DNA from 3 places in the Citrobacter sp. MNAZ 1397 genome. Region 1 is predicted to be linked to each of the others. Evidence: predicted binding sites of a transcription regulator. Region 1 holds the regulator's gene; each other region holds the start of a gene.

Region 1 (10,147 bases):
GAATTTGCATGCCGCCGAGGTCGAAGGTGACAGTTTTCACCGCTATACCCGCCCTGAGATGGACATGGCAATCCGTAAAGCCCGGGATTTAGGCCGACATATCAGCTATTTTGGCCCGGAAGCGAATGACTTCGGGCTGCTGGAACAGACGTTTATTGAGTACGGACAAACCGGTAAAGGCCAGGCGCGAAAATATCTGCATACCTATGATGAAGCCGTTCCCTGGAATCAGGTTCCCGGCACTTTCACCCCCTGGCAACCCTTGCCAGAGCCAACAGATGTGCTTTTTTATGAAGGGTTACACGGCGGCGTGGTGACGCCACAGCATGATGTCGCCCGCCATGTCGATCTGCTGGTGGGCGTGGTTCCGATCGTTAACCTTGAGTGGATTCAAAAGCTGGTGCGTGATACCAGTGAGCGCGGCCATTCCCGTGAGGCGGTAATGGATTCAGTGGTGCGTTCGATGGAAGATTATATCAACTTCCTTACTCCCCAGTTTTCCCGCACCCATATCAACTTCCAGCGTGTGCCGACGGTAGATACCTCCAACCCGTTCGCCGCTAAAGTGATCCCCTCGCTGGATGAAAGCCTGGTGGTTATTCATTTTCGTAATCTGGAAGGGATCGACTATCCCTGGTTGCTGGCAATGCTCCAGGGGTCATTCATTTCGCACATGAACACGCTGGTGGTGCCGGGCGGAAAAATGGGGCTGGCGATGGAGCTTATCATGACGCCGCTGGTACAGCGGCTGATGGAAGGGAAGAAGATTCAATAGCCTTCCGGCGGGACGCAACATCGGCTCCCGCCAGGGTATCCCGGCACGCAGCGCCACCGGGGAAAACGCCTGATGCGCTTCGCTTATCCGGCCTGCGTTCTCAGGCCTCAATCACTTCATACGAGTGCGTGATTTTCACCGCCTTCTCCAGCATTAATGCCACGGAGCAATATTTCTCAGCAGAGAGATCCACCGCACGCGATACAGCCGCTTCTTTCAGCTCTTTGCCGGTCACGATAAAGTGCAAATTGATATGCGTAAACAGACGCGGAGCCTCCTCGCGGCGCTCCGATGTCAGCTTCACTTCGCAGTCTTTCACATCGTGACGGCCTTTTTGCAAGATAGAGACAACATCGATAGCGCTGCATCCCCCCGCCGCCATCAGCACCATTTCCATCGGGCTGGGGGCTTTGTCGCCTGAGTTACCATCCATCAGGATCTGGTGCCCGGACGCAGACTCGCCAAGGAACGTTAAACCTTCTACCCATTTCACACGAGCTTGCATTTTTAATTCACTCCGGAGTTACAATTTTCTTTACAGATTACGCGTACATAAGAAAACGCGCAACGGAAGGCGACCTGCGTCAAGCTGAAGCGAGACACCAGGAGACAGGCGACAAAAGCTATGCTAAAACAATCGGGATGCTACAGTGATACATTGACGTTATGCATGTATGCAGAGGACATCACATATTACAGGCCGCAGGCATGTCTGACGGTCCACTTCCCAGGTATGGGGAAGATAGATTGCAACCCCGGACGCGATATGTGAATCCAGCGTCTGGAGCCAGCTTATAACAGAGGATAACCGCGCATGGTGCTTGGCAAACCGCAAACAGACCCGACTCTCGAATGGTTCTTGTCTCATTGCCACATTCATAAGTACCCGTCGAAGAGCACGCTGATTCACCAGGGTGAAAAAGCGGAAACGTTGTATTACATCGTCAAAGGCTCAGTGGCTGTGCTAATCAAGGATGAAGAAGGTAAAGAGATGATCCTCTCTTACCTTAACCAGGGAGATTTTATCGGTGAACTGGGTCTGTTCGAAGAGGGTCAGGAGCGTAGTGCATGGGTACGCGCCAAAACCGCTTGTGAAGTGGCCGAAATCTCCTACAAAAAATTCCGCCAGTTAATTCAGGTGAACCCGGATATCCTGATGCGTTTGTCTTCCCAGATGGCGCGTCGTCTGCAGGTCACCTCAGAAAAAGTCGGTAACCTCGCCTTCCTTGATGTGACAGGCCGTATCGCACAGACGCTGCTGAATCTGGCAAAACAGCCGGATGCAATGACCCACCCGGACGGTATGCAAATTAAAATTACCCGTCAGGAAATTGGTCAGATCGTCGGTTGCTCCCGCGAAACCGTTGGTCGTATCCTGAAAATGCTGGAAGATCAAAACCTGATCTCCGCGCACGGTAAAACCATCGTCGTGTACGGTACACGTTAATTCTCAAGCGGCGCATCGCCCTTAACGATGCGCCGTTTTTGTCTCTCTTCCCCATGTGGCGCAGGCTGATTTATCACCCCGAAATCAACTATGCACTGCGACAAACGCTGGTGTTATGCCTTCCTGTGGCTGTCGGACTCATTCTGGGCCATTTACAGCAGGGGCTGCTTTTCTCACTCGTTCCCGCCTGTTGCAATATTGCGGGTCTGGATACACCACACAAACGCTTTTTTAAACGTCTGATCATCGGCGGTTCGCTTTTTGCGGGTAGCAGCCTTGCAGTACAACTGCTTCTGGCGCAAGCGCTCCCCCTGCCGATCATTTTGACGGGTCTGACCCTTATCCTGGGCGTAACGGCAGAAATCAGCGCGCTTCACGGACGCCTGCTGCCCGCCTCGCTTATCGCCGCTATCTTCACGTTAAGCCTCGCCGGAAATATGCCTGTCTGGGAACCATTGCTGATTTATGGGTTCGGTACCCTGTGGTACGGCGCGTTTAACGCCTTCTGGTTCTGGCTATGGCGGGAGCAACCGCTACGTGAATCATTGAGCCTGCTGTATCGCCAGTTGGCGGACTATTGCGAAGCGAAATACAGCCTGCTGACGCAACATGTCGATCCAGAAAAAGCCCTCCCCCCGCTGCTGACACGTCAGCAAAAGGCGGTGGATATGATCAGCCAGTGTTATCAACAGTTGCATATGCTGGCGGCGAATAATAACAACGACTACAAGCGGTTACGCCGCGTTTTCCAGGTCGCTCTGGACTTACAGGAACACATTGCCGTTAGTCTGCATCAACCGCAGGAAGTCCAGGAACTGGTAGAACGCAGCCATGCCGAAGAGGTTATCCGCTGGAATGCGCAAACCGTTGCCGCGCGGTTACGGGTTATCGCCGATGATATTCTTTATCATCGCTACCCCAAACGCTTCAATATGGATAAACAAATTGGCGCGCTGGAGAAAATTGCCCGCCAGCACCCGGATAACCCGGTTGGGCAGTTTTGCGCCTGGCATTTCAGCCAGATAGCCCGTGTGCTGCGTACCCAGCGCCCGCTCTATATACGCGATCTGATGGCAGAGAAGCAGCGTCGCTTGCCCCTGATCCCGGCCCTCAAAAGTTATCTCTCGTTGAAATCTTCCGCCTTGCGTAATGCGGCACGCATTAGCGTCATGCTCAGTATTGCCAGCCTGATGGGCAGTGCGCTGCATCTTCCTAAACCCTACTGGATAATGATGACGGTAATGTTTGTTACGCAAAACGGGTATGGTGCGACACGGGTACGCATTCTGCACCGGGCGGCAGGCACCCTGGCCGGGTTGATCATTGCCGGCGCGACACTGCACTACCACGTACCGGAAGGTTTCACGTTGACCGCGATGCTGATCGTGACGCTGGTAAGCTATCTGATTATCCGCAAAAGCTACGGCTGGGCGATGGTGGGCTTTACCCTCACCGCGGTATATACGCTCCAGTTGCTCACCCTGAATGGCGACCAGTTTATCGTTGCCCGTCTTATCGATACGCTGATTGGCTGCCTGATTGCCTTTGGCGGTATGGTCTGGCTGTGGCCTCAATGGCAAAGCGGCCTGCTGCGAAAAAATGCTCATGACGCGCTGGAAACCTACCAGGACGCCATTCGTCTGATCCTGAGCGATGATCCTCAGCCGACTCCGCTGGCCTGGCAGCGCATGCGGGTAAACCAGGCGCACAATGCGCTCTTTAACTCGCTTAATCAGGCCATGCAGGAGCCTGGCTTTGATACGCGCTACCTGGCGGACATGAAACTGTGGGTCACGCACAGTCAGTTTATTGTCGAACATATTAATGCGATGACGACGCTGGCGCGGGAACACACTATGCTCACGCCGGATCTGGCACAGCGTTACCTGCAGTCATGCGAAATTGCCCTGCAACGTTGTCAGCAGCGTCTGGAGTATGATGGTCCGGGAAGTTCAGGGGATGTGAATATTCTGGAGGCGCCGGAGAGCATGACGCATGGCCCTATGAGCACGCTGGAACAACATCTGCAGCGGATCCTGGGGCATCTGAACACCATGCACACCATTTCGTCGGTGGCATGGCGTCAGCGTCCACATCACGGCATTTGGTTAACTCGCCGCTTGCGACCTTAAATGTTAATCACTTTGGCAACTGCTTTCGCGAAGCGCTGCATCCCTTCTTCGATATCACTCTCTTCAATGATAAGCGACGGCGCAAAACGCATCACATCAGGACCGGCATTAAGTACCATCAGCCCTTCATTCGCCGCAGCGTAGAGGAAATCGCGCGCGCGGCCTTTGTACTGCGGTTTCAGCTCCGCACCGACCAGCAGACCCATGCCGCGAATTTCGCTGAACAGGTCGTACTGCGCGTTGATGTCTTGCAGATGTTTGACGAACAGTTCGCGTTTCGTATTTACGCCATTTAAGACTTCTGGTGTATTGATAATATCGAATGCCGCACCGGCAACGGCACAGGCCAGCGGGTTACCGCCATAGGTTGAGCCGTGGGAACCCGGGTGGAACGCGCTGGCGATCTCATGGGTCGTGAGCATGGCGCTTACCGGGAAACCACCGCCAAGCGCTTTGGCGCTGGTCAGGATATCCGGGGTCACACCATAATGCATGTAGGCGAACAAATCGCCGCTGCGTCCCATCCCGCACTGCACTTCATCAAACACCAGCAGCGCGTTGTGTTCATCGCACAGATCACGCAATCCCTGTAAAAACTCCGGCGTTGCCGCCGTCACTCCGCCTTCGCCCTGAATCGGTTCAACCACGACCGCGCAGGTATGATCGTCCATGACCGCTTTCACCGCATGCAGGTCGTTATAGGGCACGTGAATGATATCCGCGGGTTTCGGCCCGAAGCCGTCCGAATATTTCGGTTGACCACCGACGGTCACGGTGAACAGCGAACGACCATGAAACGCATTGTGGAAAGCGATGATTTTGGTTTTATGCGGACTGTGGCGTGTAGATGCATAATAACGCGCCAGTTTGAATGCCGTTTCGTTGGCTTCGGTGCCGGAGTTCATAAACACGACACGTTCAGCAAAAGTGGCGTCGATCAGCTTACGCGCCAGGCGAAGTGCGGGTTCATTCGTAAACACGTTACTGATATGCCACAGCGTTTCGCCCTGCGTTTTTAACGCCTCCACCAGCGCCGGATGGCAATGCCCCAGCGCGGTAACGGCGATGCCCCCCGCAAAATCGACGTACTCTTTCCCCTGCTGATCCCAAACACGGCTACCTTTCCCTTTCACCGGAATAAATTCGGCCGGTGCGAAAATTGGTAAAATGACTTCGTCAAATGTTGCGCGCGTGATTGCACCCTGCTGAGTTGCCATGTAACCCCACCCTTTTTATACAAGAAGTAGAAGTGAAAATATAATCACGAAATATGCATAAAAAATCACTCAATGGCAACTAAAAATCGGCGCGATGCAAAAAGTTATTCAACAACTCATGGCCTTGCTCGCTAAGAATACTTTCCGGGTGAAACTGCACCCCTTCCAGATCCCATTGACGATGGCGAATGCCCATAATCTCTTGCGTCTCGCTCCAGGCGGTCACCTCAAAGCAGTCTGGCAACGAAGGCGGATCGATCAACAGGGAATGGTAGCGGGTAACCGTTAACGGATTATTCAGGCCGCGAAAAACACCCTGCCCGGTATGGGTTACCGGGCAGGTTTTGCCATGCATAACCTGCTTCGCCCGGACAATGCGGGCGCCAAAGACCTGGGCAATGGCCTGGTGACCAAGGCAGACGCCGAGAATCGGCAACGTGCCAGCATAGTGGCGAATAATGTCCAGCGAGATCCCCGATTCATCCGGTGTACAGGGGCCCGGGGATATCACGATTTTTCGAGGGGCAATAGCCGCAATATCCGCCAGGGTGATCTCATCATTACGCCTGACCTCGACCTGCGCGCCCAGTTCGCAAAAGTACTGATACAGGTTCCAGGTAAAAGAGTCGTAATTATCAATAAGCAGGATCATGGCGGCCTCATCATGTTAAGCCGCCCTATTCTACTCAGTTTCGACGGCTTCGCTTACCACTTTGCCAAAGATCTCACACAGCGGTTTTAGCTCGCCCATCGCCCCGGCCTGATTCGCTTTACTCCAGTTTTCCGGGTCAATCCCGCGCCAGTCCAGCCGGTACCCGGCATGCAGCGCAAGCTGTTCGAAGAAAATTCGCTGGGCAATGCCATTGCCAATACGAAAGGGATGCAACACGTTAATTTCACAATAGTAATGGGCCAGTCGCTCAATAAACTCTTCCTTCCCGAGCCCCTGTAGCCACTCTTCGTCTTCAAGCGATTGCATTAACGCATTGCCTTCTTTTTCGATGTATTCGAAATGGCAGAAACGGGTATCCCCCTGATAAATGTCCACTTCGCGCACCTGCCCGGCCCAGTCGAAGACATCCTGGTAAATATGGCGGTGAATGGCGCAAAGATGCGGCAGCCCGCGGGCCAGCGGCCCCAGCTCCAGCGTGGCGGCACGTAACGCCGTGAGTTCCCATGCCGCCTGTTCCAGGCGTTTCGCCTCACGAATACCCAGCGCGTTACGCATTACATTAAGGCCAGGGTAGAGATAAGGATCGCGACCGTCGCCGAATTTATCGCTCATAGTGCCTCCTTAACGCTGCAATCCGCGTCATCGCCTCATCGGGTGTGAGCGTTACCAGCGGGCTTTCAACGCCTTCAAGAAGCCTGCTGGCCTGAAAATTGACATTACGGTCTTGTTCCCAGAGACGGGATTTTTGTCGGTCGGTGAGTTTTTTGGTCATAACGCCTCCCTGATGTCTCGCTCATGTGCCACAAGTATAAGCAGCAATTTCACGTCACGCAGGGAGGAGAACGCGCACAGACCGAACGGCCCGTGCGAGAAAAAGATTATGGCAGGACTTTGGCAGAGAGGATAACAACCGGTTTCGACGGCACATTCTGATAAGGGCCGACGTCGTGGGTTGGAACCTGAGAAATCTTGTCGGCAACATCCATCCCTTTGACAACTTTACCAAATACCGCGTAGCCAAAATCACGTTGGCCGTGGTCCAGGAAGGCGTTATCGGCGACGTTGATGAAGAATTGACTGGTGGCGCTGTCTTTATCTGCCGTACGGGCCATGGAGATGGTACCGCGCGTATTGCGTAAACCGTTGTCCGCTTCGTTTTTGATGGGCGGGTTAGGCTGCTTTTGCTGCATTTGTTCTGTAAAACCACCGCCCTGAACCATAAAACCCGGGATCACGCGGTGAAACGTGGTGTTGTTATAAAAACCGTTATTTACATAATCCACAAAGTTTTTCACCGACACGGGGGCTTTCTGACTGTTCAGCTCCAGTTCGATGTTGCCAGCTGACGTGGTGAGCAGAACATGAGGATCGCCTTTTGCCGCCAGTGCGGAAGAGGAGATTGCAGAAAGGGCACACACAGCCGCCATTGCCGCCAGAGTCGATTTAACCATGAGGTTTCCTTAACGAAATACAGGTAAGAAAGCGAGTGGCTTGATTCTAAAGAGCACTCCGCCACCAGGCCAGCCTTTTACTTAATTTTACGCAATTGAAACATATGTTACGCAGCCTGACCACGCATTGTGTGGTCATTCTGCTACCCCCTTCACTCACTCTTGCGATAAAACGCCACTTCTTCACCCCCGCTGTCCGTTTGAATCCAGCTATGCGCGGGTTGCGTAGTGGCTATCACTCGCCCCTGACGAATGGACCAGCGCACCGGTGACTGACATCGCACCGCGTCAAAACCGCTCTCAACCGGCAAAATGATCATATTCGCCGGATTGCCTGTCACAATACCGTAGTCCTTAAGACCAAAGGTTCTGGCGCTATTGTCGGTAATAAGTCGTAGGCCATCGTCAATTTGTTGATACCCCATCAACTGGCAAACATGCAGGCCCATATGCAACACCTGCAACATATTGCCTGTGCCAAGCGGATACCAGGGATCAAAGACATCATCATGGCCGAAACAAACGTTAATCCCGGCGGCCAGCATCTCTTTCACGCGAGTAATTCCGCGCCGCTTCGGATAATCATCAAAACGTCCCTGCAGATGAATATTCACCAACGGATTAGCAACAAAGTTGATGCCGGAAAGTTTCAGTAAGCGGAAAAGGCGAGACGTATAGGCGCCATTATAGGAGTGCATCGCCGTGGTATGGCTGGCGGTAACGCGCGCACCCATCTCCATTTTCAACGCCAGCGCGGCAACCGTTTCGACAAACCTTGACTGTTCGTCATCGATCTCGTCACAGTGAATGTCCAGCGGCCGGTCATATTTCTTTGCCAGCTCAAAGGCGATATGCAGCGATTCCACCCCGTACTCGCGGGTAAATTCAAAATGGGGAATCGCCCCTACCACATCCGCGCCTAGCTGTAAGGCCTCTTCCAGCAAGGCAGCACCGTTGGGATAAGACATAATCCCCTCTTGCGGGAAGGCAACAATTTGCAGGTCTATCCAGGGGGCAACTTCCTGCTTCACTTCCAGCATGGCTTTTAATGCCGTCAGTGTCGGGTCGGAGACATCAACATGAGTTCGTACATGCTGGATACCATTTGCCATTTGCCATTTTAGCGTCTGCCAGGCACGCGTTTTCACATCATCATGGCTGAGTAACACTTTACGTTCCGCCCAACGCTCAATGCCCTCAAACAGTGTGCCCGACTGATTCCAGTTGGGCTCACCTGCGGTCTGAGTAGTATCAAGGTGAATATGTGGTTCGATAAAGGGGGGCAGCGCCAGCCCGCCCCTGGCATTTAAGACTTCGTAACTTTCATGCTGCGGAGCGCTCATCGGGGTGATATCACCGAAGTGGCCCTTCTCAATCGCGATTTGCCATAGTCCTTTTCGCCCAGGTAAATGAACGTTCTGAACCAGCCAAAGTGGTGTTGCCGTCATGCTTCTACCCCCTGGTTATCACTGAAACGTTGTTTCAGGCAATTGCCTTAAATTGACGTCTTTTTTTGTACACAATTTCCGCAATTCTGAAAAGCCTGACAGATCCGCGACTTATAAAAATCCATCAAAATCAATTATCTACTCATTAAGTGGTAGGCGAAGATGTATTTGACCTGCATCAATAAGTGCCAGGGCTGAATCGTTAAGGTAGGCAGTAATAGAAAAGAAATCGAGGCAAAAATGAGCAAAGTCAAACTCGCTATAATCGGTAACGGCATGGTCGGCCACCGTTTTATTGAGGATCTCCTTGATAAAGCAGATGCCAGCCAGTTCGATATTACCGTTTTTTGTGAAGAACCCCGTAAAGCCTACGATCGCGTTCACCTGTCCTCCTACTTCTCGCATCATACTGCGGAAGAACTGTCGCTGGTACGTGAAGGTTACTACGAAAAGCATGGCGTTAACGTTCTCGTTGGCGAACGCGCAATAACCATCAACCGTCAGGAGAAAGTGATCCACTCCAGCGCTGGTCGTACTGTCTATTATGACAAACTGATCATGGCGACAGGCTCTTATCCGTGGATCCCGCCCATTAAAGGCTCCGAAACCCAGGATTGCTTTGTTTACCGCACTATTGAAGACCTTAATGCCATCGAATCCTGCGCCCGCCGCAGCAAACGGGGTGCTGTGGTCGGTGGGGGCCTACTCGGTCTGGAAGCCGCCGGCGCCCTGAAAAACCTCGGCGTTGAAACGCACGTTATTGAATTTGCCCCCATGCTGATGGCTGAACAGCTCGATCAGATGGGCGGTGAACAGCTTAAACGCAAAATCGAAAGCATGGGCGTGCGTGTACACACCAGCAAAAACACTAAAGAGATCGTCCAGGAGGGCATCAGCGCGCGTAAAACCATGCGTTTTGCCGATGGTACCGATCTTGAAGTCGACTTCATCGTCTTCTCAACCGGTATTCGCCCGCGCGACAAACTGGCGACGCAATGTGGGCT
Region 2 (10,147 bases), on a different contig from region 1:
AATTTTCACCTGATCCGGCTCACGGCGTTGGGTGGTATAGCGTGAGGTTCCGGGGCGGCGTCGATCCAGGTCATGCTGGAGGTCGGCTTCGGTCAGTGGAATGCCCGGCGGTACACCATCGACGATGCAGCCCAGCGCGATGCCGTGCGATTCGCCGAAGGTCGTTACGCGAAAGAGTTGTCCAATAGTATTTCCTGCCATCACGGCTCCGTTGTCGTCGTTATGTTATTAGCGTTTTAATCTTTATAAATGCTGAAATGTTGCTGTGCGGCCAGCAACTGCGCTTTGGTCAGCATGAAGACACCGTCACCGCCATTATCAAATTCAAGCCAGGTGAACGGCACATCCGGATATTGTTCCATCAGATGTACCATGCTGTTGCCCACTTCACAAATGAGCACACCATTATCGGTAAGGTAATCCGCCGCACACGCCAGAATGCGGCGCGTCAGTTTCAGACCGTCGCTACCGGAGGCCAGCCCCAGCTCCGGCTCATGGCGATACTCTGACGGCAGATCAGACATATCCTCTTCATCAACATACGGCGGGTTGGTCACAATCAGGTCGTACTGCACTTTCGGCAGGTCACGGAACAGGTCGGAGCGAATCGGCGTGACGTGATGAATCAGCCCGTGGTCTTCAATGTTGTGTTCTGTTACCGCCAGCGCATCCGGGGAGATGTCCACCGCGTCCACTTCCGCCTCCGGGAAGGCGTAAGCGCAGGCAATGGCGATACAGCCGCTACCGGTACACATATCCAGAATGTGCTGCGGTTGTCCGTCGATAAGGCCGGCGAAGTGGTTATTGATCAGTTCACCAATCGGCGAGCGCGGCACCAGTACGCGCTCATCAACGTAAAACTCATGGCCGCAGAACCAGGCTTTATTGGTGAGATAGGCAACCGGGATACGTTCATTGACGCGGCGAATGACGCGCTCAACGATACGGTGACGTTCGCTGGAGGTCAGGCGCGCGTTGCGCATCTCTTCCGGTATATCCAGCGGCAGGTAAAGGGTTGGCAATACCAGTTGTACGGCTTCATCCCACGGGTTATCCGTACCGTGACCGTACCAGATATTTGCCGCGCTGAATCGGCTTACCGACCAGCGCAACATGTCCTGAATGGTATGCAGTTCACTTACTGCTTCATCAACGAAAATTTTATCCATCTTATCCTCCAGGACACGCTCGCAAGAAATTCGGCGGCTAGTTTGCCATGAAGACGGCGATAAATCAGCATTGTCGCTTCGCGTCGCGGCCTAAAAATGCATTTTGCTGAACAGCAGGGAGCGAGTCGGGTACACTAAAAGAAATAAAAGATGAGATGCGCAGATGAAAAAGAAACCATCGCTTAGCGAGGAGGAGCAGACGCTGTTCCGACAATTGATGACCGGCACGCGTCAAATAAAACAGGATACGGTAGTGCACCGCCCGACACGTAAAAAAATCACTGAGGTTCCGGTGAAGCGCCTGTTGTCGGAGCAGGCAGATAACAGCCATTATTTCTCTGATGAATTTCAGCCATTGCTGAATACCGAAGGGCCGGTGAAGTATGTGCGCGACGATGTCAGCCATTTTGAACTCAAGAAGATCCGCCGCGGTGATTATTCCCCGGATCTGTTTCTTGACCTGCACGGCTTAACGCAGCTACAGGCCAAGCAGGAACTGGGGGCGCTGATCGCCGCCTGCCGACGTGAACATGTCTTTTGCGCCTGCGTCATGCACGGGCACGGTAAACATATCCTTAAGCAACAGACGCCTCTCTGGCTGGCACAGCATCCGCATGTAATGGCGTTTCACCAGGCTCCCAAAGAGTACGGTGGCGATGCTGCGATACTGGTGTTGATTGAAGTCGAAGAGTGGCAGCCGCCAGAGCTTCCCTGAACGCAACGGACAGACAGAAACGTAAAAAGCCGCACAAGTGCGGCTTTTTTTCACGGTCCGGCGAATCAGATTGCTTTTGGCATTCTCAGGTTGCAGGGACTCATTTGCCAGTTGTAAACGCCTTTACCGCTCTCATCCAGCGTCACGCTGGCAATCGCGGAGGTGGTAAACATTGGCGGTGTTTCACCCGGGCAAAGCTCGGACACCAGATAACCCACCAACGGCAGGTGAGAAATCACCAGCACGGAAGAGGTACCTTCGTTTGCCAGCGCCTGGAGATAGGCACTGACCAGACCAACATCACCACAAGGGGTCAGTTCGGGCAGGACATCCACGTTGTCGGGCAGGTTCATGCATTCACCCACCTCACTTAGCGTCTGTTCAGCACGAAGAAACGGGCTGACCAGAACACGTTCGACATCCACTTTTTGACCTTTCAGCCAGGTTGCCATCTGACGCGATTCGTCACAACCACAAGGGGTTAAGGGACGAACTGAGTCGCTGGCTGCATCGAGGGCTGCATCGCCGTGACGCATGATAAAAACTTGCATATTGCACCGCTTTTGTTAACCAGAAGCATTAACACTCCCCGCGTGAACAGTTCCATTACGACAGGAAATATCAATGGCCGGGCATTTTGCCTGATCCATTCGATGAATGAAACGCTGTTTTTTACCTCAATGGCGTAAGTATAGTCAATGACTGTTTACAAAATAACCATCGCTGTTTCATTTAAAGCTGGATTTACCCTTTTTTGACCTTAACTTACAAAATCAGTTTCCTTCTTGCCCCAAAAAGTTTCGCCTCGTTCAGCCATTTGTAACAAAAGCTGACAAGGAGCAAAACGTTCCCCATAAAGCGAAGCCAGGCGCTGTAGAGTTGCGACAATATCACCCGCGCCAAGGGTATCCATATAGCGGAACGGGCCGCCCAGGAAAGGCGGAAAACCGATGCCAAACACCGCGCCAATATCACCATCGCGCGGGCTGCGGATCACCTTCTCGGCGAAGCAGCGTGCAGCCTCGTTAAGCATCATCATGACGCATCGTTCGGCAATCTGTTCTGCCGATAATTTGCCTGTGCCAGAAGCCCCCACAAGCGGGTAAATTGCCGGGTCAGGCTGTTTCTTGCTTTTACGCCCTTTCTTACCGTAAAGATAGAAACCACGCTCATTTTTTCTGCCTTTGCGATCGTCATTCAATATTGCAGAAACGACGCTTGCAGGGGCGCTAAAACGGTCACCGTAGGCAGCCTCCAGCACAGGGATAATTTTGGTCCCCGTGTCGATGCCCACCTCATCCAGAAGTTGGATAGGGCCGACAGGAAAGCCAAATTTTACCAGCGCTTTATCGATATTCTCGATACGTTCCCCTTCGCTCAGCAGTCGCATCGCTTCGCTCATATAAGGCGCCAGAATACGGTTCACGTAAAAACCCGCTTTGTCCGCCACGACAATCGGCGTTTTACCCTGCTTCTTGGCCAGTTTCACCACTGTCGAAATGGTCTGTTCATCGGTGCCGGCATGGGGAATAACTTCCACCAATGGCATCTTCTCCACCGGGCTAAAAAAATGTAATCCGATAACGTTACCGGGGCGCGCCGCTTTGGCAGCAATATCGCCGATGGGCAACGAAGAAGTGTTGGAGGCAAAAATGGTCTGCGGCGCGCACTGTGCTTCAACCTCCGCGACCATCTGTTGCTTAAGGTTCAAATCTTCGAAAACGGCCTCGATAACCACATCCCGATGGGAAAAACCGCTGTAGTCCGTGGTACCGGAAATGCGGGCCATTTGCGCGTCACGTTCAGCAGATTTGAGATGGCGGCGACGCACCTTTTTATCAAGCTGTTCCCAGCTATATTTCAGCGCGTGGTTAATACCTTTCGGATTAATATCTTTTATGCGAACAGGAAGGTTACCCTTCCCTGCCGTCACGTAGGCAATTCCGCCGCCCATCAACCCGCCACCGAGAATACCGACAGCACGAAGCGGACCGGCCGCAACCGGGCTGCCAGGGTCTTTTTTTACCTCAGTGCTGATAAAGAAAATATGCCGTAGCGCCTGTGATTGCGGCGTCATTGCCAGCTGACCAAACGCGCGCGCCTCCGCATCATAGCCACTGCTACTGCCCTGACTTAAACCCGTTTCGATAACATTCAAAATACGGGTCGTCGCGGGGTAATTGCCCTGGGTTTTTTGCTCTGTTTTTTTTGCGACCATGCGGAATAACAGCGCACGTACCAGCGGCCCGGCCAGCAGGCGTTCACGTACCGGCAGGCTGCGGCTGGCAGGACGACCTTGTGTAGCAAGCTCTGCGGCGGCATCCAGCAAGATAGAAACCGGCACGACATCATCCACCAGCCCCGCTTTTAACGCCTGACGCGCGCGCAGTTGCTTACCAGTAAGGATCATCTCCAGCGCGGTGCTTACTCCGACCAGACGCGGCAGTCGCTGGGTACCGCCGGAACCAGGCAACAGCCCAAGCTGAACTTCAGGCAGCCCTAAGACCGTCTTCGCATCATCGGTACAAATACGGCGGTGACAGGCTAATGCCAGTTCCAGCCCGCCGCCCAGGCATGGACCATGAATGGCGGCGATCACCGGGATCGACAGAGCGTGGATCTCGGCCATGATCTGTTGCCCCTGGCGCGCCAGATCTTCGGCCTCTTTGGCCGTTTTGCAGCGATCAATCATATTGATGTCCGCACCGGCGATAAAATTATCTGGTTTTGCGGAAATGAACACCACGCCACGTATCTGTTTATTTTCGCGGATTTGTTTGAGAATGGCGCGAACCTGGCTGCCAAACTCGGCTTTTAGCGTGTTCATCTTTTCGCCGGGAACATCAATGCTGACAACGGCAACATTGTCCGGGCGGACACTGAGTGTAAATGCTGAGGTCATCTCCATTATTCGGCCTCCAGAACCATAGCTGCCCCAAGCCCACCTGCGGCACAGGCAGTGACCAGACCAAATCCACCGCCGCGTCTGCGCAGTTCATGCAAGGTTTGGGTGATCATCCGCGCCCCGGTCGCCGCAAAGGGATGCCCGTAAGCAATCGATCCCCCCAACACGTTAAATTTGCTGTCATCCACCTCGCCCGTTGCCTGTGTCCGGCCTAATACATTGCGGGCAAAGCGCTCGCTGGCCATCAGTTTCAGGTTGGTCAGGGTTTGCGATGCAAACGCTTCGTGCATATCCAGTAAGGTTAAATCCGCCATCGTCAGCCCCGCCCTGTCGAGTGCCAGCGGCGTCGCCCAGGCGGGCCCCAGCAACATGTCCTGCTGTACGTCAATGGCGGTGAAGGCATAACTTCGCAGGTATCCCAAAGGCTGCAAACCCAGCTCTTTCGCCCGCGACTCGGTCATCAGGATCACCGCTGCCGCACCATCGGTGAGTGGCGTGCTGTTCGCGGCGGTCACAGTACCGTGTCGGCGATCAAAGGCCGGACGCAGTTTGGCATAGTCCGCGAGGCTGGAGTTTTGCCGGACATTATTGTCCTGGGTTATCGGTTCGCGAAAAGGTGGTGCATAGGCGGTCATCACTTCATCCGCCAGCTTGCCTTCCGCCCAGGCCTGTGCCGCATACTGGTGAGAACGATGGGCTAACGCATCCTGTTCCTGACGCGTGATGCCGTAGGTTTTCGCCATCTGCTCTGCGGTATCCCCCATGCGTAAACCGGTGGAATATTCTGCCACCGCAGGCGGCACTGGCAAGAGATCACGTAGCCGTAAACGGGAGAAGAGCTTTAGTTTTTGTCCTGCACTGCGGGCTTTGTTGGCATCGACCAACACACGTGCCAGTTTTTTGCTCACGCCGATGGGCAATACAGAAGAAGAATCAGCACCACCCGCGATACCCGCGCGAATCGTCCCCGCCATCAGGCTTTCGGCAACGTTTGCTACGGCCTGGAAACTGGTGGCGCAGGCGCGGCTCACACTGTAGGCATCGGTATGCACACTCATGCCCGTTCCTAGTACGATTTCTCTTGCGATATTAGGGGCTTCCGGCATTTGCACCACCTGGCCAAAAACCAGTTGTTCAATGATTTCCGGCGGGATTTCACTTCGGGCAAGGAGCTCGCCCACCACCATTTTGCCAAGATCGATAGCCGGGACACCGTGAAATACCGTTGCCTGACGGGCAAATGGCGTACGTAATCCACTGACAATGGCGATGCGGTCGCCCTGACGGGTGACAAGCGGTAATGCCTGACTCATAACACTCCCCTGTTAACAGCATGATGCACTAGTGGTCTGACCTGATAACAGTCTTAACTAATTATTTACATTTAGCCAATGAGGGAAAGAAAAAAGTGGGAGGTAAAACACAGAGATGATTGAAAAAAACGCTCCCGCAGAAGCAGGAGCGCAGGCAGGAAGATTAACGCAGACCCAGCTGGAAAATCAGGGTTTCCGCTTCGCAAGCAAAAACAAAATCGATATCCAGACGCACACCGCCGTCAACCTCAGTGAACGTCGAAGTGATTTGGCATGGATCTGACTCTACGCCACGCGCGCGCGCCGTCAGCGCAGCCAGTGTCTCTTCTGCATCGGTGCGGTTTGTGAACACACGGCTATAAGAGGCGGTGCAATCGGAGTTGTCCATGATGGTACCAACATCCATACAGCAGCAAACCGGGGTTTCATCAGCACTGCATTTACTCATTGTGATTTCCTCTGAATTCGCACCCAAGGTGCCAAATAAACGTTGTGCATATTTTACCCCCCTCAATAACCTGTCTCCAGTCGATAATGTGAGGAAAGTCCCTAAGTGACCGAAATCACACTTAAAAATGATCCAGAACAAAAACCACCCATAATCATGAGCGACGCTGGCCGCAATTTTGCCACGCAGATCCCGTTTCGAAGATCACAATTGAAAAATTTTATATACAAGCTTGCAACATTTCCTCTGGTCAGACCTATACTCTCGCCACTGGTCTGATTTCTATGACGTACCGCAGACCCTACACTTCGCGCTCCTGTTACACCACGTAACATAGTTTAAATAAAAATAACCGGATGAGGTTTTGGTCATGAGCCAGAAAAACCTGTTTACCAAATCTGCACTCGCAGTTGCAGTGGCAATCGTCTCAACCCAGGCCTGGTCCGCAGGCTTCCAGCTCAACGAATTTTCTTCTTCTGGTCTTGGCCGCGCTTATTCCGGCGAAGGCGCAATTGCAGATGATGCGGGCAACGCCAGCCGCAACCCTGCTCTGATTATGATGTTTGACCGTCCGACGTTCTCCGCTGGCGCTATTTTCGTTGATCCGGGTGTTGATATTTCAGGCACATCACCATCAGGTGCCAGCCTGGATTCGAAAAACATCGCGCCAACAGCATGGGTTCCAAACCTGCACTTCGTCGCACCAATCAATGATCAGTTTGGCTGGGGCGCGTCCATTACCTCTAACTACGGTTTAGCGACCGAGTTTAATAGCGACTACGCGGCAGGCGCATATGCCGGCAAAACAGACCTGGAAACCCTGAACCTGAACCTCAGCGGTGCTTATCGTCTGAATAACCACTGGAGTTTCGGCCTGGGCTTTGATGCGGTATACGCCAAAGCGAAGATTGAGCGTTACGCAGGCGATCTGGGCAGAATCGTTGCGGGTTCAGGCGCGTTGCCACCGATTCCGGGTCTGGCGCAGCAGGTTGCAGGTATCCCGGCTGATACGCAGATAGCTTATCTGAAAGGTGATGAGTGGGGCTTTGGCTGGAACGCCGGTATTCTTTACGAAATCGATAAAAACAACCGTTACGGCTTAACCTACCGTTCTGAGGTGAAAGTCGACTTTGATGGTGATTACAAGAGCAGCCTGCCTTCGGCCTATAACCAAATCCTCGGCAACTTCGGTCTGCCAATGGGCACCAATGGCCGTACAACCGGTGGTTCTCTGACCCTGAACCTGCCGGAGATGTGGGAAATCTCAGGTTATAACCGCGTTGCGCCGCAATGGGCTATCCACTACAGCATGGCCTATACCAGCTGGAGTCAGTTCCAGGAGCTGAAAGCGACAAACAGCAACGGCCAGACCCTGTTCTATAAAGATGAAAGCTTTAAAGACTCTTACCGTATCGCACTGGGTACCACCTACTATATGGACGATAACTGGACCTTCCGTACCGGTATCGCCTTTGATGACAGCCCGGTTCCGGCAGACAAACGTTCTATCTCCATTCCGGATCAGGACCGTTTCTGGCTGAGCGCAGGTACCACGTATGCGTTCAACAAAGATGCGTCTGTGGATGTCGGCGTATCCTATATGCACGGTCAGAAAGTGAACTTCCAGGAAGGCCCGTACAAATTTAGCTCAGAAGGGCGTGCGTGGCTGTATGGCGCGAACTTTAACTACGCATTCTGATTTATCGCAGGCATAAAAAAGGTGAGCTTCGTGCTCACCTTTTCGTTTATTCGGAATCGATTTCCTTGAGGTCGCCCTGAATCGCCTGAGCATTCGGGTTATCCTGCGGCTTGAGCTTACCGCCATTGGCGATAAAGTCATGACGCTGGAAGTAGGCTTCACGCACCATGATGTACGGGTCGGAAGACTGACGCAGCAGGCCGTCGGAATCCAGCAACTGAGCACGTGTTTCAATGCCTTCCACCGTCCATTTACCGACCGACAGCGGCCAGGTCAGCCAGGACAGCACCGGATAGAGCGTATCCGCCATATCACCGCCATCTTCACGTAGCGTAAAGCTGCCGTAGAAAGGCAACTGCATATAAGGCCCATAGCCAACGCCATAATGACCCAGAGTGCTACCAAAACGGTGCGGCTCAACGCGCTGCAATTTCGGGTTCGACATACCGGCCACATCCATCAGGCCACCCATACCCAGTAAGGTGTTGAGGAAGAAGCGCGTAAAGTGAACCATCCCCTGATAGGGATCGCCCTGCAGGAAGTAGTTCACCATGATGGCCGGTTCTTCAAGGTTGCTGGTGAAGTTGCTCAGGCCGTTACGCGCGGGCTGCGGCACATAATCACGCCATGCCACCGCAACGGGACGCACAACATACGGGTCCAGGACATTAAAGTTGAAGTTGTACATGGTGCGGTTAAATCCTTCCAGTGGATCTGAACGCCCCTGCGTGTCTCCTGAACTGGCGCAGCCCGCCAACAGTGTGGTTGCCAGCGCAATCGCCGACACACGAAATTTCATAGGTGTCTCCCTGAAGAAAATGGCTTTCGCTGAGTGCCATCCAGAAGGGCACAAACGCAATCTGCCTCGGTTCGCGTCATAAACATGCAAGGCATTGTATCAGCACGCCTTGTGTTGTCTACGCAACGTGCGAATCTCATATTGAGCATAGTCGCAGTTTGCCCCCTCGTTTCGTGACAATGTTATCTCATCTTCGCCAAAGCCATATCGCCATAGTTGCCATCGCCACCAAATTCGGAGGATCCCGCCAGACCTGGTAAAAAAAGCCGCTACGCTTAGACCATGGGTCACACGTAGACAGAGGCAATATGGACGGCATCAAAGACGAGAAAATTGACAAGCACACCGATGAAATTGAAGTCGAAAGCGAAGAGAAAATAGGTGGCGAGCATATTGAGGTAGATGAAGAGCGCCTCCCCTCACGCGCGATGGCTATCCATGAGCATATCCGTCAGGACGGCGAAAAAGAGCTGGAACGCGACGCCATGGCCCTGTTTTGGTCCGCCATCGCCGCCGGGCTGTCGATGGGCGCCTCGTTGCTGGCAAAAGGGATTTTTCACGTTCAGCTCGCAGGCGTACCGGCTGCCTTTATTCTGGAAAACCTCGGCTATACCTTCGGCTTTATTATTGTGATTATGGCCCGCCAGCAGCTTTTTACCGAAAACACCGTTACCGCTGTACTGCCGGTGATGCAAAAGCCTTCATGGGTCAATTTCGGCCTGATGATGCGCCTGTGGAGCGTTGTGCTGCTGGGGAATCTCATTGGTACGGGTATCGCGGCGTGGGCATTTGAATATATGCCGATTTTTGATGAGCCGACGCGCGACGCGTTCGTCAAAATTGGTATGGATGTGATGAAGAATACGCCGATGGAGATGTTTTCCAACGCCATTATTTCCGGCTGGATTATCGCGACCATGGTCTGGATGTTCCCGTCTGCGGGTGCGGCGAAAATCGTGGTTATTATTCTGATGACCTGGCTTATCGCCCTGGCCGACACCACCCATATCGTGGTGGGCGCGGTGGAGATTTTTTATCTCATCTTTAATGGCAACATCCACTGGAGCGAATTTTTCTGGCCGTTTGCGCTGCCCACCCT
Region 3 (10,147 bases), on a different contig from region 1:
AACTCGGTAAATCCGTTTTGCAGGCACGTCAACTTTCAGCCCGTGGCGGTGAACTGCGCTGCGAAGCGCGTGGCGAAAGGGTATTGATTGGCGGTCAGGCAACCACCTATCTGATAGGTAAAGTCTACTTGCGCGGCTGAATACAAGCGTAGATGAGAAATTAAGACGGGTGACAGTGTCACCCGTCTTTCGTTACTTAAGCGATGCGCCGCCACAGATCACCAATTCCTGACCGGTAATGGCCGCCGCCTCTGGTGACAGGACAAATCCTACCAGTGCTGCCACTTCCTCAGGCGAAATCAATCGTCCAATGGGCGGCATAGTGGGCGGCGAGCTTGCGCGTCCGGGCGCACTGAGCATCGGCGTTTGTGTCGCCCCAGGAGCGACCACGTTGGCGGTGATCCCCCTCGGCGCCAGTTCTGCTGCCCAACTGCGCACCATGCCCACCAGCGCCGCCTTGGTGGCAACATACTGCGATCGTCCCGATGCACCGCGCGACGTCCGGCTGCCAATGACCACTATCCTGCCTCCGGACGCCATCTGTGGGGCAAAGTGATTGATCAGCGTCTCCGCCGCCAGCACATGCAATTGCCACAACCGCTGACTGACCTCAGGTGTTAACTCGCCAAGCGGTGCTGAGGCCATCATTCCGGCGGCATGGATGACTGCATGAGGCTCAGCCAGGGTGGTCAGCACCTCTCGCAGCGCCGCGCCGTCACTGAGATCGACACATATGCTGTTAAATCCCGTGTTGTCACGCTTGACGTTTGAACGGCTAAGCCCGGTGACATTCCATCCCTGATTGAGCAGACGGCTGACAATAGCCTCGCCAATTCCGGAACTTGCACCAGTTACGATTGCGTGTGGCATATTTATACCTCCAGCAGCGCACGCGGAACTTTAAACACTGCTTTGCGGATCGTCATTGGTTCTGCCGCCGCGCACAGCGCCTGATGCGGTTCGCCCGGCAAGAATACGGCAAAATCACCCGCCTGCAGCAGCATACTGACCGGTAGCTCGGCGGTGGTGGTGATAAAGAGATCCGGCTTACGCTCCTCATCGGTTGCCAGCGGCACGTACTGCGTGCCGGCACAAATGAGCTCTTCACCCGTCAGCAGCACTTGAATATCCGCCCACTGGTGGTGATATTCCGTATGACGGATTTCACGCCGTTGCGTATTGGCCGGGCCGACGGTACAGAACCACTCTGCCCCCGGTAGCTGAAAACGCCCATCGTCGCGCGCCTGCAATGCGTCGAATGCGCACTGAGGAAGCGCCAGAATATCGCGCAACACCGCAGGCAACCCTGCCTGCGGCAGGGCGTTAAGATTGCCAAAAATCACACTGACTCCTTAATCCATTCCGGCGATACGCGAACGTATTTAATCGCCTGGCGGAAATAGGTATAAGCGATATGCAAACTGCCGTCCGCTCCCTGTTTGATGCTCGGGTAGGAGAACTCGCGATTTAGTTTTTCCTGTGAGTTATTGGTCATGCAATAGCCGTCACCTTCGTCCAGATGACGCTGCCAAGGCCAGCTTTTCCCACCGTCAGGTGAGATAGCCACGGTCATCGGCGCACGCGGTGCACCCCAGAATGCGCTGCGACCGCTGGTTACTTCCGGCTCTTTGCGTCCATCGCCATCGTCAATTTCGTCATACAGCGAGGCACGGCGTTCCAGCGCCCCGGCGGCACTCATGTAGTTAAACACCAGCGCCAGATTGCCGTCCGCCAGGGTCGTGACCTGAATGGACGAATTGTTGTTTGGCAAGGTCGTCGGTTCCGGCACAGACCAGCTTTCACCATCGTCGGTCGACTGGCTGTAATAGATGTTATCCGCCCAGCGACTGCGGAAAAGCGCAACCAGGGTGCCGTTGTGCAGTGCGGTGATGTTCATATGCACACAGCCGAGGCTTTCCGGAACCTCCACATCGCGCCAGGTTTTCCCCTGATCGGCGGAGATTTTTACCGCGCTGATATCATCATTACCGACCCACTTCTCACCCGGTTTGGTGCGGCAATAGAAGACCGGCAGCAGCCAGTTACCATTTTCCAGCACGGTGATCGGCTGGCGAATAAACGTGCCTGGCTTATCGAGCAGTGTGGCAATTTCGCCCCAACTGACACCAAGGTCGGTCGACTGGCGATAGCGGACGATTGCCGTGTCCTGGTTGCCGGAGATCTGCGCGGTCCACATCAACCACAGTACGTTATCCGGGGCGAGGAACAGTACCGGGTTTTGCTCGGAACGACTGGCATCGTCAGACAGTTTGACCGCCTCACTCCAGCTGTCGCAGCCTGCTACGAGGCGTGAGCTCCACACGGAAATATCCGCAACGCCTTCCTGGGTGCCGCCAAACCAGACGCACATCAGCGTGCCATCAGGCAGCGGCAGAATGTTGGCCGCGTGGTTTTGCGGGCAGGGCGAGGGCAGCATCGCGCTGATGACACGTGCATCTTCTTGCTGACGTAATACGCCATCGCGATTAACAGTAACGGACATATCAAACTCCACTATTTTGTACAGGTGTTGGTGCTTTCGTTTTCGCGTGCGCTTTGTTCGGGATAATTCGGTCCAGGACCATAATCACCGCCGGGGTAATCAGCGCGATATACATGTTGTTGATACCGAACGGGTCGCCCAGCACATACCACAGTGATGTCACAACACAGGAGCCAATCAGGCCGGCGTTCGCGCCACGGGTGCTTTTAAAGAACGGGGCGTAGAAAGCAATCACTGCAACCACCGTGATGGACAGACGGATCGCTCGGGTAAAGAACGACAGTTTCAGCACTTCCGGGACCAGCAGCACGAAAATCAGCGGCAGGAAACCAATCAATAAAGATAACCAGCGCGTGGCTTTAAATTCTTGCTCCGGTGTCGGGTTACGGTAAGGGACATAGAAATCTTTCACCACCAGCGAGGCGATAGCCAGCGCAACGGTACTGACGCTCACGAAAATAGAAGCAACAAGTGACGTTGTCACAAGTCCGGCAATCCATGGGTTCATATCCTGCAGGAAAATCGGCATCGCATACAGGCTGTTAATTTCTGGGTGCAGATATTTTGCCGCGACGCCGATAACGGCAATCGCCAGCGCAATCGGCATACAGAAGAAAAATGCTATCCAGGTGGAACGTTTCGCCGATTGCACATCTTTGGTCGAACAGATGGCCTGAATCACGAACTGGGTACAGAAAATAGACCCGATAGTCCCAATCAACCAGGCGAAAATAGTGCTGGCACCGAAGTTACCATCCCAGGTCCAGTAGAAGTCCGGCATTTTCTGAACCATCGGGGTGAAACCACCGGTTTTGTAGAGTGCAAAACCCATGATGACCAGAATACCGAAGTACTTAAGCGCACTGTGCAGCAGGGTAACCCAGGCCACGCCTTTCATGCCGCCGTAGGCAAAGTAGAAGGTACTGACGATGGCGGTAATAAAGGCGGCCACCGGCAGGCTCACTTTCAACACTGTAGAAATCGCCGCCGCGCCGCTCACGTAGTTGCCGACATTCACCAGCAGCAATGCGTAGATCATGATGATAGAAATGATGTTCTTGGTGCTGTTGCCGTACTTCTCTGCAATTGCGCCGGAGATGGTGATTTTGCCGGTGTTATAAATGCGTTTGACCAGCAGCAGGCCAAACAATGGGAAACCGATAGCCGCACCCAGAACTGACCATGAGGCGGCAATCCCGCCTTCGAAGGCGGCCTGTGCGGTACCGACAGTTGATTTCGCGCCAATGTATTCAGACATTAATAAGATACCAACGATAAAGGCCGGCATCGCGCGGGAGCCTTCCATAAAGTCGCCGGAGTTTTTACTGCGTAAACGGAACGTAAGCCAGGTGGTAAAGACGATATAGGCAATGACTATACCGACAATGATCAGGGTATCTTGTGAAGTAAACGTGTTCATCTTTGCCTCTCTTTGGGGCGAGTGAAGCCAGGGCACCTGAGGTGCCCAATATTCTAATGACGAATGAAAAACGCCTTAACGCACGTACTGCGTTACGATCTGGCGAATTTGCAGCTGTTGTTCTTCGGTAAATGAAACGGCATAACGACTTTCGCCGACGTTATAGCCCATAAGTTGCACTGCTTTTTTAACCGCCGCCGGAGAGAACCCTACGCTATAGAGATCGGTACGCAGACCGGTGACATTTTCTTGTGCCTGACGGGAGCCTTCCACGTCGCCAGCCCTGAAATGCGACCAAATGGCATTGATTTCTTTTGGTGCGACGTTCGCAAGACCAGAGATACAGGCAGAACATCCTTCCACGAATCCCCGGTGAATCAGGGAGTCCGGTCCATTCAGGACATCGAAATTCTCGATATCTTTAACGGCGTTCAGAAATCCACTCAGGCTTTCATAGCTGCCTGCGCTGTCCTTAATGCCAATAATGTTCGGATGTTCCGCCAACACGCGGACAGTCTGTGGTTCAAGGGTATTCCCGGTGCGGGCAGGGATGTTGTACAGAAATACCGGTACGCTGAGGGCATCCGCGACGGCGGTATAATGGGTAATTAATTCGTTTTGTTTTAAGGGGACAAAATAGGGGGTGATCACGGAAACCGCGTCGACGCCCAGTTTTTCAATCTGTTTACCCAGACGGATGGTTTCGCGGGTAGCGATCTCACCAATATGTGCCACCACATTGGCGCGACCGGCCACTTCATCAACGCAGGCTGCGGTGACGGTGATTTTTTCCTGCTCGTTAAGCACAAAAAACTCACCGTTGGTGCCGCCGCAGAAAATGCCGTTTCCGGCCGTCAGTTGGCGATTGACCTGTTCTTTCAGTGACTGAACATTCAATCCACCTTCTGCATCAAAAGGCGTGACGATCGCCGTCAGCACGCCTTCAATTTTCTTACTCATTGCACATCTCTCCGTGATAAATCAGTGAAACAATGTCTGGTAAATCGCCTGCACGGCGCTGTGATCAACCGTGCAAGGGGCGTTATTCATCAAGCGCTTAACGTTCAGGGCGGCATCGGCCAGCGACGGAATATCCGCACGCGGTACCCCCAGCGCTTCCAGGTTGTCCGGCAGATCGAGGCGTTTTACCAGCGCAGCAAAGTAATCCACCAGCGCGTGGGATTTATCCTCATCGCTGAGCGTGGTGTCGGCGTCCGGAACGAGATCCCACACCTGCGCGAATTTTTCGACGGCGTACGGGCGCACCACTTTCATACAGGGGGCCAGCAGAATGGCATTCGCGACACCGTGCGGCAGATGGTATTTGCCACCCAGTGGGTAGGAGAGCGCATGCACCAGATGCGTCCCGGCATGGGTGATTGCCGCACCGCCGTAATAAGAAGCCCATAACATTTCGAGGCGCGCGGTCAGGTTGTGCGGCTCGCTAACGGCGGTTTCGATATTGTGCAGAAGCTTACGCAGACCGGTCAGGGCTACGTTATTGCTCACCGGGTTGGCGATCGTAGCGGTAAAGCATTCAATCAGGTGGCACAGGGCATCAATACCGGTAGAAGAGGCGATATGCGCTGGCATGCTGGTGGTCAATTCCGGCAACAGCGCGACATAATCCGGCAGCAATACCGGAGAGATGATGCCCACTTTGGTGTTCTGTTCCGGGATCGCCAGGATCGCGTTTGGCGTGGCCTCAGATCCGGTCCCTGCGGTGGCCGGAATCAATAAAGAAGGGACGCGTGCGGTCGGTTTTTCCCCGGCGAGCAGGGCGTCAAGGCCGGGTGAGCGAGGATGACAGAGGACCGATAACAGTTTGGTGACATCGAGAACGCTGCCGCCGCCGATACCCACGACCAGATCGAATGCTGAGTCCGGCGAGCCGCCAAGAATACGGGCGACATCATGTTGGCTGGGTTCTGGCGGTACGCTGTCAATAACCTGTACCCGTCGGCCTTCCGCCTGCAGCAGTGTCAGGATCTGTTGCGTTGCGGCAAGTTTGATGACGTTGCTGTCGCTAACCAGTAAGAGTTTATTTTTACCCGTAAGCAATGGCGCGATGGCGGGAATGGCCCCTGCGCCGCTTATCAGGGTGCTGTTTATTGTTACCACAACGTTCTCCTGTCTGTCTTTGTGGTGATTGAAATCAATCATATTTTTTCAATCACGGTCACTGTATGGCATAAATTTATAATTTATTCGCAAATTAAATAAGTTGATCTTGCTCACATATAATCAATTATGATTGAATATAATCATATCCAGAACGTAACGACCCGGAGTAGGGATGAACAAACAAACCTCGGACCAACAAGTGGTCATTCTGGCCGATGACTTCACAGGCGCGAACGATGCGGGCGTGAGCCTGGCGCAGGCAGGGATGCGTGTGGACGTCGTGCTGGAAGCGACATACCAAAGCGATGCGCAGGCGCTCATTTATAACAGCGATAGCCGCGCACTGACGGCGGATGCGGCACAAGAGAAGGTGGCCGCGCTGACTGAAAGCGTATTACGTCAGTATTCGCCGACGTGGCTGGTAAAAAAGATAGATTCCACGCTACGCGGTAATCCGGGAGCCGAAGTGATGGCCATGCAGCAGGTTACGGGGGCGGCGGCGGTGATTATCGCCCCGGCGTTTCCAGCGGCAGGACGCATTACCCGGCAGGGGAAATGCCTGGTAAATGGCGTACTGCTCACCGACACCGAGTTTGCCAGCGATCCGAAAACGCCGATTACCAGCGCGGATGTGGGAGCGCTCTTTATCGGGCATAGCCAGAACATTACCCCCTCACAATTACCCGTCGCGCTCTCACACGCCCGTGCACAAGCACCTGTGCTACTGGTAGTGGATGCGCAAACGGACGCCGATCTGGATGACATCATCACCCATGCTATGCAGGCGAGCGAAAGGCCGTTGCTGGTGGGTTCTGCCGGGCTGTGTGACGCCTTGTCACGCCGTCTGGCGCCGGAAAAACAGGCGGTGGTGCTGGCGGTGGTCGGTTCAATGAGTGAAATCGCTCAAAAACAGGTGCGTACAGCTGCGCAGCATCCTCGCTGTGAACACATCTTTATTGATATCAATGATGTCTTCCAGCCGTCTTCCACCGACTACCGCGCCGCGATTACCACCGCGCTTAACGCGGGCAAACACTGTCTGGTGCATACCTGCCCGGATGAACAGGCGCGCCATCAGGTGGCTGCGCTATGCGAGCGCTGGGGGCTGAGCCGGGCGGAGTGCGGTGAGCGTATTTGTGATTATTTAGGTGCACTGACCCGGGATGTACTGCAGCACAGTACGCCTGACGGACTTTATCTCTCCGGCGGAGATGTGGCGATAGCTGTCGCCAGGGCGCTGGGAGCAAAAGGGTTTCAGATTCGTGGGCGCGCCGCTGAATGCGTGCCCTGGGGATATTTTTCAGGTTGCGAATGGCAACGACCAGTGATGACCAAAGCGGGCGGTTTTGGCGACGAAACCACGTTGCGCAAGGTTTTGTATTTTATTGAGGAGAAGTCGAGTGACTAACATTATTGCCGTAACGATGGGTGATCCTGCGGGGATTGGTCCGGAGATTATTATTAAATCGCTGGTCGAAGGGGAGCTGTCCGGGGCGCCGGTTGTGGTTGTGGGGTGCGCCCAAACGTTCAACCGTATCCTGGCGCTGAACGTGACGCCGCATGCGGAACTGCGCATTATCAACCAGGTCAGCGACGCCCGCTTCGCGCCTGGCGTGATTAACGTGCTCGATGAACCGCTGGCGGATCCGCAGGCGCTGGAACCCGGCAAAGTACAAGCCCAGGCGGGCGATCTGGCCTACCGTTGCGTGCGGCGCGCGACGGAACTGGCGATGGCCGGCGAAGTAAAAGCCATTGCCACCGCACCGCTGAACAAAGAAGCGCTGCACTCAGGTGGTCACCACTATCCGGGTCATACCGAGCTGCTGGCGAAACTGACCAATATTAACGACTATGCGATGGTGCTCTATACCGACAAACTCAAAGTGATTCACGTCACCACTCATATTGCGCTGCGTAAATTCCTTGATACCCTGAATCAGGATCGTATCAAGACGGTAATTCGTGTGGCGGATACTTTCCTCAAACGTGTTGGTTTTGCAAACCCGCGTATCGCGGTGGCCGGGGTGAACCCGCATGCCGGAGAAAATGGCCTGTTTGGCGATGAAGAGATCACTACCGTAGGCCCGGCGGTTGAAGCGATGAAAGCCGAAGGGCTCAACGTTTACGGCCCGTGCCCGCCGGACACGGTCTTTATGCAGTGCAATGAAGGGATGTATGACATGGTGGTGGCGATGTACCACGATCAGGGGCATATTCCTTTAAAATTGCTGGGCTTTTACGATGGGGTTAATATCACTGCTGGTTTGCCGTTTATCCGTACCTCTGCGGATCATGGCACCGCCTTTGATATCGCCTGGACCGGAAAAGCGAAACCGGAGAGCATGGCGGTCTCCATCCAGTTAGCTATGCAAATCACACGAGAATAATATGAAGGGATATAACCGGTTAGAACAGATTATGGATTATCTGAAAGGCCATAATCTGGTAACGGTAGACCAACTGGTGACAATCACCAACGCGTCTCCTGCCACCATTCGCCGCGATTTGATCAAACTCGATCAGGAAGGGGTGATAAGCCGTTCACACGGCGGCGTTACGCTTAACCGGTTTATCCCCTCGCAGCCGACAACGCTTGAGAAAATGCAGCGTAATCTGTCGGAAAAACATGCTATCGCCTGTGCGGCCGCGTCGCTGGTGAAAGCGGGCGACGCCATTGTGCTTGATGCGGGCACCACCATGATTGAACTCGCTCGCCAGTTGACGCATCTGCCGCTGAGGGTCATCACCAGCGATTTGCATATCGCGCTGTTTCTCTCTGAGTTTAAGCAAATCGAAGTGACCATTATTGGCGGGCGAATTGATGATACCAGCCAGTCATGCATCGGCGATCATGGTCGTAAGCTGTTGCAGGGGATTTGGCCGGATCTGGCCTTCGTTAGCTGTAACGGCTGGGATCTGGAAAAAGGCATCACCTCGCCAACCGAAGAGAAAGCGGCGCTGAAACGGGCGTTGATTGATAATGCACAGCGTCGGGTGTTGCTGGCTGACAGCAGTAAATACGGGGCGTGGTCGCTGTTTAATGTCGCCCGTCTTGATTCGCTGACGGACATTGTCACCGACAGTCACCTTGGCGACGATATTCGCCAGAAACTTGCCGTCTTGCCTGCCCGGTTAACCATTGCCAGTTAGCATCCTGCCCATTGATTGCTCTATTTCGTTAAAACAAACGGCGTGCTCATTGCCACGCCGTTTGTTCGATAGCAGCGAGTCGCCTGTTACGGCAGGCGAGAGATATTCTGCTTAATCACCGACACGGAGTGGTTAAATTTCGCCACTTCGTCCGCTTCAAGCTGTAACTCAATAATCTGCTGCACGCCGCTCTGGGTCAGGACCGCAGGCACGCCAATGGCGACATCGCTCACGCCATACTCACCGTTAAGCACGCAGGAGATCGCCAGCGCGCGGTGGCTACCGGTAAAGATATTGCGGCAGATCTCCGCAATCGTCCCGGCAATCCCGTACTCGGTGCAGCCTTTACGGGCGTAAATTTCAAAACCGTGTTTACGAACGCTCTCTGCCAGCCCGTCAAAATCGATGTTTTGCCCGGTACGCCGCTTCCAGACATCGGCAATCGGCGAACCGTAAACGGAGGAGTGCGACCACACCGGAAACTGAGTGTCGCCATGTTCGCCAAGGATAAACGCGTCGATACTTTGCGCGCCGATATCCAGCGTTTGCGCCAGCGCGCGCCGCAATCGGGTGGTATCGAGCCAGACGCCGGTACCAATGACCTGGCTGCGCGGCAGGCCAGAGAGTTTCCATACCTGCCAGGTGATGATGTCACAGGGGTTGGTGGCAATCAGAAAGATGCCATTAAAGCCGTTTTCCATCATCTGCGGCACAATATTTTTGACAATACGCGCGGTGTTCTGTAGCTCGTCCAGGCGGGTCTGCCCTGGCTTAAGCGGGCCACCGGAGACGGTGATGACCGCAATATCCACATCGGCACAGTCAGCGGCATCGCGGCTGGTAATATGCATCATGCCCGGCATATATGCGGCGGCGTCCGCCAGATCCTGCACATGACCTTCAACGCGATCGCGATTCAAATCAACAAGGATCAACTCTTCGGCAATGTT

The links. Region 1 encodes CRP, which controls carbon source genes, mostly activating them, when cyclic AMP is high. Its sites were predicted from a motif close to ATGTGANNNNNNTCACAT; they were not measured.
Region 2: L2097_RS01265 (YfcZ/YiiS family protein) is a predicted target of CRP. The motif match lies at 6,654-6,671, and genes of this name have one in related genera.
Region 3: L2097_RS06065 (iron-containing alcohol dehydrogenase) is a predicted target of CRP. The motif match lies at 6,146-6,163, and genes of this name have one in related genera.

Annotation. Positions count from the first base shown of each region.
Region 1 covers NZ_JAKIVH010000003.1:416,124-426,270, reverse strand. Annotated here, with positions in the region: gene L2097_RS19185 (phosphoribulokinase) at 1-775, shown strand, start outside; gene L2097_RS19180 (OsmC family protein) at 876-1,280, opposite strand; gene crp (cAMP-activated global transcriptional regulator CRP) at 1,590-2,222, shown strand; gene L2097_RS19170 (YccS/YhfK family putative transporter) at 2,276-4,354, shown strand; gene argD (bifunctional acetylornithine/succinyldiaminopimelate transaminase) at 4,351-5,571, opposite strand; gene pabA (aminodeoxychorismate synthase component 2) at 5,651-6,223, opposite strand; gene L2097_RS19155 (putative adenosine monophosphate-protein transferase Fic) at 6,254-6,856, opposite strand; gene ficA (FicA/YhfG family antitoxin) at 6,846-7,016, opposite strand; gene ppiA (peptidylprolyl isomerase A) at 7,123-7,695, opposite strand; gene L2097_RS19140 (cytosine deaminase) at 7,848-9,143, opposite strand; gene nirB (nitrite reductase large subunit NirB) at 9,384-10,147, shown strand, end outside.
Region 2 covers NZ_JAKIVH010000001.1:300,203-310,349, reverse strand. Annotated here, with positions in the region: gene aroC (chorismate synthase) at 1-201, opposite strand, end outside; gene prmB (50S ribosomal protein L3 N(5)-glutamine methyltransferase) at 237-1,169, opposite strand; gene smrB (endonuclease SmrB) at 1,333-1,884, shown strand; gene sixA (phosphohistidine phosphatase SixA) at 1,950-2,435, opposite strand; gene fadJ (fatty acid oxidation complex subunit alpha FadJ) at 2,645-4,792, opposite strand; gene fadI (acetyl-CoA C-acyltransferase FadI) at 4,792-6,102, opposite strand; gene L2097_RS01265 (YfcZ/YiiS family protein) at 6,266-6,550, opposite strand; gene fadL (long-chain fatty acid transporter FadL) at 6,921-8,249, shown strand; gene mlaA (phospholipid-binding lipoprotein MlaA) at 8,296-9,048, opposite strand; gene L2097_RS01250 (formate/nitrite transporter family protein) at 9,357-10,147, shown strand, end outside.
Region 3 covers NZ_JAKIVH010000001.1:1,294,173-1,304,319, forward strand. Annotated here, with positions in the region: gene L2097_RS06035 (PhzF family phenazine biosynthesis protein) at 1-140, shown strand, start outside; gene L2097_RS06040 (SDR family NAD(P)-dependent oxidoreductase) at 193-870, opposite strand; gene L2097_RS06045 (NanQ anomerase/TabA/YiaL family protein) at 873-1,343, opposite strand; gene L2097_RS06050 (sialidase family protein) at 1,340-2,503, opposite strand; gene L2097_RS06055 (sodium:solute symporter family protein) at 2,505-3,923, opposite strand; gene L2097_RS06060 (dihydrodipicolinate synthase family protein) at 3,999-4,883, opposite strand; gene L2097_RS06065 (iron-containing alcohol dehydrogenase) at 4,905-6,044, opposite strand; gene dtnK (D-threonate kinase) at 6,220-7,455, shown strand; gene L2097_RS06075 (D-threonate 4-phosphate dehydrogenase) at 7,448-8,434, shown strand; gene L2097_RS06080 (DeoR/GlpR family DNA-binding transcription regulator) at 8,436-9,197, shown strand; gene L2097_RS06085 (L-lactate dehydrogenase) at 9,284-10,147, opposite strand, start outside.